4 regions of the Pantoea sp. BRR-3P genome follow, and region 2 is predicted to be linked to each of the others. Evidence: predicted binding sites of a transcription regulator. Region 2 holds the regulator's gene; each other region holds the start of a gene.
What was found. The regulator CRP, encoded in region 2, controls carbon source genes, mostly activating them, when cyclic AMP is high. The targets are predictions, from matches to a motif close to ATGTGANNNNNNTCACAT.
Positions count from the first base shown of each region.

Region 1: the regulator CRP is predicted to act here: its motif matches at 873-890, upstream of AAGR08_RS16810 (nucleoside-specific channel-forming protein Tsx).
Region 3: the regulator CRP is predicted to act here: its motif matches at 1,125-1,142, upstream of AAGR08_RS09840 (6-phosphofructokinase).
Region 4: the regulator CRP is predicted to act here: its motif matches at 1,406-1,423, upstream of AAGR08_RS15220 (iron-containing alcohol dehydrogenase).

Region 1 is NZ_CP155066.1:3,619,020-3,622,223, forward strand. Features, by position in the region: gene AAGR08_RS16805 (ATP-binding protein) at 1-773, shown strand, start outside; gene AAGR08_RS16810 (nucleoside-specific channel-forming protein Tsx) at 1,087-1,953, shown strand; gene yjdN (VOC family metalloprotein YjdN) at 2,081-2,512, opposite strand; gene AAGR08_RS16820 (LysR family transcriptional regulator) at 2,591-3,204, opposite strand, start outside.
Region 2 is NZ_CP155066.1:156,000-159,203, forward strand. Features, by position in the region: gene AAGR08_RS00680 (YccS/YhfK family putative transporter) at 1-660, opposite strand, end outside; gene crp (cAMP-activated global transcriptional regulator CRP) at 719-1,351, opposite strand; gene AAGR08_RS00690 (OsmC family protein) at 1,656-2,060, shown strand; gene AAGR08_RS00695 (phosphoribulokinase) at 2,141-3,010, opposite strand; gene AAGR08_RS00700 (YheU family protein) at 3,072-3,204, opposite strand, start outside.
Region 3 is NZ_CP155066.1:2,134,845-2,138,048, reverse strand. Features, by position in the region: gene dld (D-lactate dehydrogenase) at 1-841, opposite strand, end outside; gene AAGR08_RS09840 (6-phosphofructokinase) at 1,277-2,257, shown strand; gene AAGR08_RS09835 (PTS sugar transporter subunit IIB) at 2,268-2,582, shown strand; gene AAGR08_RS09830 (PTS sugar transporter subunit IIC) at 2,575-3,204, shown strand, end outside.
Region 4 is NZ_CP155066.1:3,259,250-3,262,453, reverse strand. Features, by position in the region: gene AAGR08_RS15225 (dihydrodipicolinate synthase family protein) at 1-133, opposite strand, end outside; gene AAGR08_RS15220 (iron-containing alcohol dehydrogenase) at 151-1,299, opposite strand; gene AAGR08_RS15215 (four-carbon acid sugar kinase family protein) at 1,485-2,756, shown strand; gene AAGR08_RS15210 (D-threonate 4-phosphate dehydrogenase) at 2,749-3,204, shown strand, end outside.

The DNA.
Region 1 (3,204 bases), 780 kb from region 2:
CGCTGCATCCGCATACGCTATCTCCTGATGGCTTGCCGGATGAAGTGCTGCCGCTGGTGGCGGCTTACAACTCGTTGCTGGATAAGCTGCGCACGGCATGGTCGTCTCAGCGCCAGTTCCTTGAGGATGCCGCCCACGAGCTGCGCACGCCGGTGACCGCCGTGACCTTGCAGCTGGAAAATCTGCGACAACACATTCAGCCGGGAGAAGCCAGTCGCCAGTTCGATCAGCTGGAAGCGGGCGTCACCCGGACGCGTCATTTGGTCACGCAGCTGCTGAACATTTCGCGCCAGGAAGATCAATCGGTGGTTGCCACGGTGGAAGCCATCGAGTTGGACAGTCTGCTGAAAGAGAGCATTGAGCAGCTGATGGTGGTGGCCGACAAACGCGGTATTGATATCGGCTTCAACGGCACAGCGCACTATCGCCTGCACGCCAGTCGCTCTGATTTACGTAGCCTGTTCGATAACCTGATCGGTAACGCGATGCTGCATACGCCGGAAGGCAGTTTGGTGGATGTGCTGCTGCATCGGGTGGGGAATCATACCGTGGTGGATATTGTGGACAACGGGCCAGGTATGGCGGAATCCTTTATCGAACGCGCTTTTGACCGCTTTACCCGTTCGCCTGATGCGCAGGCGCAAGGCAGCGGGCTGGGCCTGTCGATCGTGCGCAGCGTGGCGCAGAAACATCAGATGCAGGTTGCGCTGTCGAATCGACGTGATGCGCAGGGCCAGATTGCCGGGCTGCAGGTGCGCGTTACCCTCCCCTGATTCCCCTGGTGCGCATGAATGCGCACCCTACAAAATCCATTTCTCAGACGAACGCGACAACGTAAACGGTTGCGGGGTTCCGTTCGCCGCACGGCTTATTTGTGATAATGATCACATTTTCAGTGAATCGAAATGCAACACTTTTTGACAAACGTGATCAAAATCTATTTTCTATGCCTCTGTTACAGGCACATTACGCGGGCTTGAAAATCTGGCGCTTGAGACCGGATCCAACAACACACTGCCCATCCCTGGGATCGACTTCACCCGATCGCGGCACAAGACCGGCGATCACAAGCATGTGGTTAAAATAATGAAATATAACTCGTTGATAGCAGGCGCCTTATTGGCCACTAGCTTGACTGGCGCAGCACAAGCGGCAGAAAGCGATCCGCAGTATCTTTCCGATTGGTGGCATCAAAGCGTTAACGTGGTGGGCAGCACGCATACCCGTTTTGGACCCCAGTTTAATAATGACGTGTACCTCGAATACGAAGCCTTCACCAAAAAGGATTGGTTCGATTTCTACGGTTACCTCGATCTGACCAACTTCTTCGGCGTGGGCAATAGCAACGCCAATGGCGTGTTTGACCACGGTTCACCGATGTTCATGGAAATTGAGCCCCGTTTTTCGATTGATAAACTGACCGGCACCGATCTCTCATTTGGTCCGTTCAAAGAGTGGTATTTCGCCAACAACTATATCTATGACATGGGTCGCAATAGCGATAACCGCCAGAACACCTGGTACATGGGTCTTGGCACCGACATCGATACGCACAGCGATATCGGCCTGTCGCTCAACGTCTACGCCAAATACCAGTGGGAAAACTACGGTGCGGCAAACGAGAACAGCTGGGATGGTTATCGCTTCAAGGTGAAATACTTTGTGCCGATTACCGATCTGTGGGGCGGCAAGCTGAGCTACATCGGCTTTACCAACTTTGACTGGGGTTCCGATCTGCGTGATGAGTCCGATCGTTCACGCACCAGCAACTCCATCGCTTCCAGCCACATTCTGTCGCTGAACTACGATCACTGGCACGTTTCTACCGTGGCGCGTTACTTCCACAACGGCGGCCAGTGGGCTGACGGCCAGGAGCTGAACTTCGGCAACGGCCCGTTTGAAGTGAAATCAACCGGCTGGGGTTACTACCTGGTGGTGGGTTACAACTTCTAAGGTGTTGAGGGTTTCCCCTCACCCCAGCCCTCTCCCGCTCGCGGGAGAGGGAGTAATTAGGCTCGATCGGTTCCCTCGCCCACTTGTGGGAGAGGGTTAGGGTGAGGGCCAGCGCGCACCATCCCACTCAAACCTGTGGCTTATACGCATTCACCATCCACGGCACGCCGAATTTATCGGTAAACATCCCAAAACCGTTGGCCCAGAACGTTGGAGCCCAGCTTTTGGTGACGTTACCGCCCGCCGACAGCGCATCAAACCAACGCTTCCCTTGCGCTTCATCCGGCGTGGATAAACTCACCGAGAAACCGGCATATTCCGCCTGCGGTGCGCCATCACTCATCATTATTTCGCCCTGCCCGATACGCACATGCGCATGCATAATCTGCTCGGGTGAAAAGCTCACGCCTGAAGTGCAACCTTCATCCTCCACCGGCGTTTCATCTGGCATATCGCCATAGGTCATCTTAAACAGCAGCTCGCCGTCGGTAGCCGCAAGGTAGAAGGCAATCGCCTCTTCGCAGCGGCCGTTGTAGAACACATACGGGGTAACTTGCATGGTCTGTACTCCATTAAGGGAACGCCAGATGCAAGTGTAGTGCGCATTATTTATACCGTTGCGAGCCAGGACGCACTCTTACCTTTGCTGACAATGGCGGCGGAACAGCTGCGCCATATAGGCACTCATCGGCGTCAGGGCAGCATCTTTGCGCTGGATCAGATAGAACGTGGCTTTCGGCAAGGGATCGTCGAGCTCCAGCGAAATCAGCTGACCGCCGTGCGTCGGATCTTCAATCACATCGCGCGAGATAATACTGACGAAGTCGCTCTGCGCCACCAGACTGGTGCAAGCCATAAAGGTTTCGCAGGTCACTACAATTTGCGGTGCCATGCCGCGCTCGCCAAACAGATCGTGCAGCAGCCGATAGTAGCTGCCCTGTGGCGTTGGCATGGTCCAGTCGCAGTGTTGTAACTCGGCCAGCGAGCGCGCGTGCGCCATCGGATGGCCTTTACGCATCACTACCTGATAGTCGCGCTCCATCAAGCGTTCAAAAATTAATTCCTGATCGAGATGATTTTTTTCGTAGGTATTGATGGTGAAATCCAGCTCGCCCTGGCGCAGTTCCTGCACCATCGATACCAGTTGGCCTTCAACAATGCGTACCTTTACCAGCGGATACTCGCGATGAAACTGCGTGATGACATGCGGCATGATGGTGCGCGCAATACTGCCGCCCACGCCAATATTCA
Region 2 (3,204 bases):
GCTGGCCGACAGCATATGCATTTGCTGGTAACAGGTAGTGATGAGATCGACCGCTTTCTGCTGGCGCGCCAGCAGCGGCGGTAACGCTTTTTCCGGATCGGTCAGCTGTGTCAGTAAGGTGTATTTGGCATCGCAATAATCCGCCAGCTCGCGAAACAGCAGGCTGAGCGATTCACGCATCGGCTGCTCTTTCCACAGCCAGAACCAGAACCAGTTGAACAAGCCGTACCACAGCGTACCGCCAATATAGAGCAGCGGCGGCACCCATATCGGCATGCGCCCAACCAGGCTGAGCGTAAAGATAGCAGCGATTAAGGTGGCGGGCAGCAGGCGTGCATGCAGCGGGCCGATTTCGCCGGTCACGCCGATCAGCAGCGGCAGCGCCAGCAGGATCAACGGCAGCGGAATCTGGTAAGCGGTCAAAATTTGCATCAGGAAGCTGCCGGTGGCAAACAGCGAACCACCCACAATCAAGCGTTTGAAAAAGCGTTTGTGCGGCGTATCCAGACCCGCCATATTGCAGCAGGCAGGCACTAACGAGAACAGCAGACCTTTTTGCAGATCGCCAAACAGCCAGCCGAGAGCCACAGGCAGGCACAGCACCAGCGTTTGCCGCAGTGCATAGTTAACTTCAGGATGATAGATGATTCGGCGCCACATCAGCTCATCGCAAATAGAAACGGCGCGATGTTGCCATCACGCCGTGGGTGAGAAGAAATTAGCGGGTGCCGTAGACGACGATGGTTTTACCGTGTGCAGAGATCAGGTTCTGATCTTCCAGCATTTTCAGGATACGACCCACGGTTTCGCGTGAGCAGCCCACGATCTGACCAATCTCCTGACGGGTGATTTTAATTTGCATGCCGTCTGGGTGAGTCATCGCATCTGGCTGTTTAGCCAGATTAAGCAGCGTTTGCGCGATACGTCCTGTTACGTCAAGGAAAGCAAGGTTGCCCACTTTCTCTGATGTCACTTGCAGACGACGCGCCATTTGCGACGAAAGTCGCATTAAAATATCCGGGTTTACCTGAATCAGCTGACGGAATTTTTTGTAGGAAATTTCAGCCACTTCACAGGCAGACTTCGCACGCACCCAGGCACTACGTTCCTGGCCTTCTTCGAAAAGACCGAGTTCGCCGATGAAATCTCCCTGATTGAGGTAGGAGAGAATCATCTCTTTGCCTTCTTCATCTTTAATCAGTACCGCTACGGAACCTTTCACGATGTAGTACAGCGTTTCCGCTTTCTCACCCTGATGGATGAGCGTGCTTTTGGACGGATATTTGTGAATATGGCAATGGGACAGGAACCATTCGAGTGTAGGGTCTGTTTGCGGTTTGCCGAGAACCATTCGCTATTATCCTCTGTTGTAATCGTGCCCAAAATACAGGGGGCATTTTTTCCCTGTCAGGCGGTTTAATCGTCGAGCGTTTCCAGTAATGGAAAAATTATTCCGGGTCATTCTTAAGCTACGCTTTTGATTCTTCCCGCCTTCGTCTGTAACGACGAAAATATTTTCAGCACTGTTTGTAGCACAGCTTTTGCGAGCTGTCTTGTGTTGTCTCGCTTCAGCAAACGGGGGAATAGTCTGGATTGCTGTTTATCAGGTGAAAGCGTACTCTGGCGGCAAAACCGCCGCTTCAGGAGAAAGAATCATGCAGGCACGAGTGAAATGGGTGGAAGGTCTTACCTTTCTCGGAGAATCCTCATCCGGACATCAGGTGTTAATGGACGGGAATTCCGGTGATAAAGCGCCAAGTCCAATGGAGATGGTGTTAATGGCAGCAGGGGGTTGCAGCGCCATTGATGTGGTCTCGATTCTGCAAAAAGGGCGCAGCGATGTGGCCGATTGCGAAGTGAAACTCACCTCTGAACGCCGCGAAGAAGCACCGCGTATTTTTACCCACATCAACCTGCATTTTATTGTCAGCGGCAAAGCGTTGAGTGATAAGGCGGTTTCCCGCGCGGTTGATTTGTCAGCGGAAAAATATTGCTCGGTGGCGATCATGCTGGGCAAAGGCGTGGAAATCACCCATAGCTATGAAGTGATCGAACGTTAATGCTTCCAGGTGCGCATTAATGCGCACCCTACAAAACGCGCTCATTTCGTAGTGTCGCCATTAATGGCGACCTATCACTCTTATTCAATCCGCTTCCCTTCAATCAGTCGTTGCACCAGCGGCAGCATAATCAGCTCCATTGCTAATCCCATTTTCCCGCCGGGTACCACCAGCGTATTAATGTGGGAGATAAACGATCCCTGAATCATCGCCAGCAGATAGGGGAACGCAATCCCTTCTAAGCCACGGAAATGGATCACCACGAAGCTCTCATCCAATGACGGGATTTCCCGTGCGGCAAACGGATTTGAGGTATCGACGGTCGGCACGCGCTGGAAGTTAATGTGCGTGCGCGAGAACTGTGGCGTGATGAAGTTAATGTAATCCTCCATCGAACGCACCACTGAATCCATTACCGCTTCGCGTGAATGGCCGCGCTCGCCGGTGTCGCGCACCAGCTTCTGAATCCACTCGAGATTAACAATCGGCACCACGCCAACCAACAGATCAACATGTTCTGCCACATTCTGCTGCTGCGTGACAACGCCGCCGTGCAGGCCTTCATAGAACAACACATCGGTGTTTTCCGGCAGCGGTTGCCACGGCGTGAAGGTGCCCGGAACCTGATTCCACGGTACCGCTTCATCATAGGTATGCAGATATTTACGCGATTCGCCCAGCCCGGTTTTACCGTAGTGTTTGAATGTCTGCTCTAACAGGCCGAAGTCATTCGCTTCCGGGCCGAAATAGCTAATATGGCGACCAAGGTCGCGCGCCTTACGGATCGCCATGTCCATTTCTGGACGCGTGTAGCGATGGAAACTGTCGCCTTCGACTTCCGCCGCATGCAGATTCAGCTGCTGGAAAATCTTGCGGAAGGCGAGGCTGGTGGTAGTGGTTCCGGCGCCGCTGGAACCGGTGACGGCAATAATTGGATGCCTGGCTGACATAACAGAGCTCCCTGTGAAGTCCGGCGATGAGCATTGTTACCACGAATTGCCGCTGGGTGCATCAGCCGCGAAATTCACCCTTCGGCATGATGTTGATGGATTCATGCAGCTCCGACCATACCAGCACCACGTCGCCGCGCTCCAGCTGACGGCGCACGTCGGCCACTTTTTGCATCAGGCTTCGTTCCTGCTCG
Region 3 (3,204 bases), 2.0 Mb from region 2:
CATCGTTGGTACCGATGTAAAAGGTATCGCTACCGGTGCTGGCCTCAAAGGTGGGCAAACGCACGGCAAACACCACCACTTTACCGGCGCTGCCGGAACTGTCGTGCAGATAACGGAGGTCGCCATTAAAACGTGCCGGGGAATCAGCGGTGACATCACGCAGGCGATCGGCATAATCTTCGGCCCAAATCTTTCCCTGCCAGTCAGGTTGTTCACCGGTTTGATACTGCTGCTGCGTCAGTGCTTCCAGCATGGCCTCTGGCGTTTCGCCCAGCGCAATACCGAGATGATTAACCATTTCTAAGCGGCCATCGTCATGGATGCGCGCGAACAGGGACTTTTCAGTAAAGGCCGGGCCGCGACGAATCAGTGAGCCGCCGGAGTTATTACAAATCCCGCCCACCACAGACGCGCCGATGCAGGATGAGCCAATCACAGAATGCGGTTCACGCCCCAACGGCTGTAAGGTCTGTTCCAGTTCAGTGAGGGTGGTACCTGGGAAGGCAATGACCTGACGCGCCTGATCAATGACCTGCACACCTTTTAACTGGCGGGTGCTGATGATCACCACATCGCGATCGTAATCGTTGCCGTCGGGCGTTGATCCGCCGGTAACGCCGGTATTTGAGGCTTGCATAAGCACAATGGCGTCATGGGCGACGCAAACCTGCAGTGTCTGCCATAGCTGCAGCAGGGTTTGCGGTAACACCACCGCCAGCGCTTCGCCACGCCCCACACGGAAGCCTTTTATGTACCAGGCTTTATCATCGGCATGGGTTAATAACTGTTTCTCACCCACCACGCCAGCCAGGTGACGCAACATCTCCTGCGGAATACTCATCTTCTCTCTTCTTCGCTAATTATTTGCATTCATATTGGACAAGTGCAACAGCATTGAGTCAATCATTGACTGGCACGGATGCGGAAATAACGCACGTAATCATTATCCCTTTAACTTTCACGGAATAAACGCGCGTAATCGATAAAAATGCGCGGGAAATCACAAAATAGAGTGAAAGAAAAAGAGCGTCAGTAAAGATATTAAGGGCAGCGGGGCGCAAAGATAAATGTAAATATAACCTTATGATTTAAATGAATAATTCATATTTTAATCAGAATTGGCAATGTGATTTTAATCACAAAAAAGACTCATCAAAACCCTGTGTCAACGATCTCTGGCAGCAAATTCATGGCAAAAGTGTGACATTCGTTGCAAATAGCACTGCGGTTAATCGGAAGAATGAATATCAGACGCACAGCATGAAGGATGATGGCAATGAGAATTGGCATGGTGATCAGCGGTGGAGATGTTACCGGGATTAATAACTTTGTTTATCAAATATCCCGTCTGACAAAAGCGGAAATGGTGTTATTCAATGGCGGCATTCCTGGTTTACTGGAAAACAATCACCGGGAAATATCCCAACGTGATTTAGTCGATTACGCCATCGCTTCAATTCCGGTAATGCAGTCAGGAAGAACGACAAGGAAATTAATTCGCCCGGAATATGAAATCATTGCTAAACACCTCAAGTCGCTGCGTATTGACGTAGTAATTATGGCGGGAGGTGACGGTTCATTACAATTTTTGCACACGCTGAGCGAATTTGGCGTCAACTGTTTTGGCGTGGGTATGACTATCGATAATGACGTCTTTGGCAGTGACTACAGTATTGGTTTCTCCACTGCCTGCGAGCAGGTATTAAAAGAGGTGGCAAAATTACGCAATACCGGCCGCGCGTTAACCGGCCGCGTATTCATGGTGGAGCTGCTCGGCGGCTATTGTGGTGAATTAACGTTACAGTCGGCGATCAAGTCCAATGCGGATTTTGCGCTGATTCCTGAATGCCAGATTGCACCGCAGGAACTGGCCGAGCGCATCACACAGCGGCTGGCCGCGCAGAACAGCGTGATTATATTGTGCTCGGAAGGCTATACCCGTGAATATTCACCGGGCTTTCAGGGCGCCATCGATACCTTAATAAAACAAATTGAACCGCTGATTGGCGTACGTATTCGTAAAACTATTATCGGTTATGGCCTGCGAAATGGCGATCCCACCTGTGAAGAGATTTATCAGGGCACCATTATGGCCAGTGAAGTCGCGCGTTGTATTCAGTCGGGAATGCGCAATAAAGCGGTCATTATTAATGGCAGTAATAGACCGATTCCGATTGATTTAATAAGCATGAAAAAACGCCTGGTCGATACTGAAGGGCATCATTATAAACTCGCTAAACAACTGCAAATTCTGTGAGGAAATAGCCATGCTGAAAATATTATGTGTCTGTGGATGCGGTCTTGGATCGAGTTTCGCAATCGAGATGAGCGCTAAGTCGGTATTAAAGAAGCTCGAAATCGAAGCCGATATTGATCACACCACTATTTCTGAAGCCAACGCCTTTAAATCCGACATGATTTTAACTCAGAAAGCGTTTGCTGATGTGTTAAATGCCGATGCCAGCCCGGAGCAAATTAAGCGGGTGATTATTCTCAACAAGCTGACTGATAAAGCGGAAATTGAAGAAAAAATCGTGGCGTTTATGAAAGAACGTAACTTAAAGGTTGCTAATCATGAATAGTGTGATCGACTTCCTGGTAAAAGATCTATTAGGGCAGGCGTCAATACTGATTGCCTTTATCGCCCTGATTGGTCTGCTACTGCAAAAAAAATCGGCGGGCAAGGTGGTGGAAGGCACCTTTAAAACCCTGCTCGGTTTCTTAATTATGATGGCCGGTATCAACATTATTGTCGGTACCTTAACTTTCCTGAACACCATTTTCACCCACGGTTTTGGCATGCAGGGTTATATCACCGACGTTGCCGCCATCGCCGGGTTAGCGAACCGCGAGCTGGGTTCAGAAGTGGCGCTGACGCTGTTGGTGATCTTTATCGTCAACATCATTATCGCGCGCCTGACACCGTTCAAATACATCTTCCTTACCGGTCAGGCGCTGCTGTGGATGGCGACGATTGGTGCGGTGATTGGCTATAAAGCGGGGCTAACAGGCTTACCTCTGATCCTTACCGGCGGCATCTTTGGCGGCATTATGGCGGTTGTCATGCCTGCGCTAGCCCAACCGGTGGTGCGCCGCATCACCGACTCCGACGACGTGGCGCTCGGACATTTCTGTACCATCGGCTATCTGCTGACGGCGGCGGTGGCGAAGGTGGTCGGCAAAGGCTCGCGCTCTACCGAAGAT
Region 4 (3,204 bases), 1.1 Mb from region 2:
CGCCGCAGAAAATACCGTTGCCAGCCCTTAACTGGCGTTTGACCTGCTCGCGCTGGGCGACGGGATTAAAGGCACCGTCGCGATCGAAGGTGGTAACGATGGCGGTTAACACGCCCTGAATTTTCTTACTCATGGTGTCCTCGATAATGCTTAGTGGCTCAAAGCGGGAAACAGCGTCAGGTAAACGTTGCGTACGTCATCGGCGCCCACTTTCATCGGTACATTCTTCATCAGGCGCTGCACGTCGAGTGCGGCTTCAACCAGATACGGCAGGTGATCCGGGCCGATACCCAGCTCTTCCAGACTGGCGGGCAGCTTCAGGCGTTTTACCAGCGCGGCAAAGTATTCAACCAGCGCATGAGATTTGGCTTCTTCATCCAGTGACGTATCGACATTGGGCAACAAATCGTAAGCCTGAGCGAATTTGCTCACTGCCGCTGGACGCACAAAGCGCATGCACGGCGCGAGCAGAATGGCGTTAGCCACGCCGTGCGGAAGGTGATATTTGCCACCTAGCGGATAAGACATCGCGTGCACCAGATGCGTACCGGCATGCGCAATCGATGCGCCGCCATAATAAGATGCCCACAGCATGTTCAGGCGCGCTTCAAGGTTATCTGGCTCTGCAATAGTGGTTTCGAGGCTGGTAAACAGCTTTTTCATGCCGATCAGCGCATAGTTATCGCTTACCGGATTTGACACGGTAGCGGTAAAGCATTCGATCAGGTGGCACAGCGCATCGATCCCGGTAGAAGAGGCGATATGCGGCGGCATGCTGGTGGTGAGTTCCGGTATCAGCGCGACATAATCCGGCAGCATCACCGGCGTGATAATGCCGACTTTGGTCTCTTTCTCTGGGATAGCCAGAATGGCGTTTGGCGTGGCTTCCGAGCCGGTACCTGCCGTGGTGGGAATCAGCAGCGAAGGGGTGCGCGTATGCGGTTTTTCACCGGCCAGTAACGCATCCAGCGTTGGCGCGCCCGCGACGCATAGAATAGAGAGCAGCTTCGCGACATCCAATACGCTGCCGCCGCCGACGCCAATCACCAGATCGATATCGCTGCCTGGTAGCGCAGCGACAATGGACGCCACATCATGCTGGCTTGGTTCTGGCGGCACCGTATTGATGATGCACAGGCTACCCATTTGCTGCTGCAGCTGGGCGATCAGCCTCTGAACCGCCGGAATGCCTTCGATATTCTTATCGGTCACCAGCAGGGCTTGCTTCTTACCTCGCAGCAGATAGCTGAGGTCATTAAGCGCCTGAAAGCCACTTATCACGGTGCTGTTGATATTCATTACATACCCTTATCGCGTTTTTCGTGCTGAATGATTAATTTTGCTCAAACGGCGCGAGGTCCATCACTACAGAGCCTAATTTTATAGGACAAATTGATTTCGATTAATTTGATCTTGCTCACATATAATCAATCATGATTGAATATAATCATTACAGCGCGGCGGTAGCCGATTAAGGAGAGAGAATGACTTCACAGCCATGGAAAACACCCGTCTTAGTGATTGCCGATGATTTTACCGGTGCTAATGATGCGGGGAGCGGGCTGGCACGCGTCGGAGCGCGCGTGCATGTGCTGTTTGACAGCAGCACGCCGCATCCAGCTGGCAGCGCCGATGTGCTGGTGATCAGCACCGATAGCCGCGCGGTGAGCGCGCAAGAAGCGGCGCGTCGCACCCGTACTGCGCTGGAGCAGCATCAGGCGATGGTCAACGATGGCTGGCTGTTTAAGAAAATCGATTCCACGCTGCGCGGCAATCCCGGTGCGGAAATCAGCGCGGCGCTGCAGGCCAGCGGCAAAAAATTAGCATTGGTCGTGCCGGCGGTGCCAAAACTGGGCCGTACTACACGCGACGGTGAAGTCTGGATCGATCGGCAGCGTTTGATCGATACCGAATTCGCCAGCGATCCCAAAACCCCGGTCACCAGCAGCCATGTGCTGACGCGTTTGCAAATGCAAAGCGCGTTGACCGGCGAAACTCTCGATCTCGCCACGGTACGCGGCGACCAACTCACGCAGGTACTGGCGAGCAAACAGGGCTTACTGGTGGTGGATATCGAGCAGGATGCCGATCTTGCCTTATTAATGGCGGCGGCGGCCGCGTTAGATGAGCGGCCGCTATTGGCCGGAGCCTCTGGCCTGAGCGATGCGCTGGGCGAACTGCTGGCTGCCCGTCAGCCGCGTCCGGTGCTGGCGGTGGTGGGGTCGATGAGCGCGATGGCGCAGCAGCAAATTGCGCGCCTCGCCAGTCAGCGCGACATCCGCATTATCGACATTGATATCCGCCAGCTGTTTGCCCAGCCGGCCTGGCCGCAAGCCGCCGATTGGCAACAGGCGATACTGCAGGCGCTGCACGATGGCGCACATTGCGTGGTGCGCACCACGCAGCATGCCGATCAGCGTCACGACATTGAGCAACTCTGTCTGCAGCATCAGGTTTCGCGCCAGGCATTAGGCGAACGCATCTGCCAGTTTCTCGCGCAGTTAACCAGCACCGTTTGTCGTCAGGTGCAGCCTGCGGGGCTTTATCTCTCTGGCGGAGATGTGGCGATTGCCGTGGCGCAGGCGTTAGGTGCCAGCGGTTTCCAGATTCAGGGCCTGGTGGCGGGCTGTGTGCCGCACGGGGTTCTGCTTGACAGTGAATTACACCTGCCGGTGATGACCAAAGCAGGTGGCTTTGGTGACGAAAATACCCTGGTAGAAGCCATTCGTTTTATTGAGGAGAAGTTGAGTGAATAAAATTATTGCGATTACCATGGGCGATCCGGCGGGCATTGGCCCGGAGATCATCATTAAAGCGTTGGCAGAAGGTGAGTTAGCGGGCGTGCCGGCCGTGGTGGTTGGCTGTGCAAATACGCTGCGCCGGGTGATGGGGCTAAATGTGACCCCGCAAGCTGAGCTACGGGTACTTGATCAGATTAAAGAGGCACATTTCGCGCCGGGCATTATCAACGTGATTGATGAACCGCTGGCGGATGCTGATGCGCTAAAACCGGGCGTGGTGCAGAAAGAGGCGGGCGATCTGGCCTGGCGCTGTGTTAAACGTGCTACCGAGTTAGCGCTGGCCGGGGAAGTACACGCTATTGCGACCGCCCCCCTGAATAAAGAAGCGCTGCACTCGGCAGGTCATCTTTATCCTGGTCACACCGAGCTGCTGGCCCAGCTAACCAACACGAAAAATTACGCC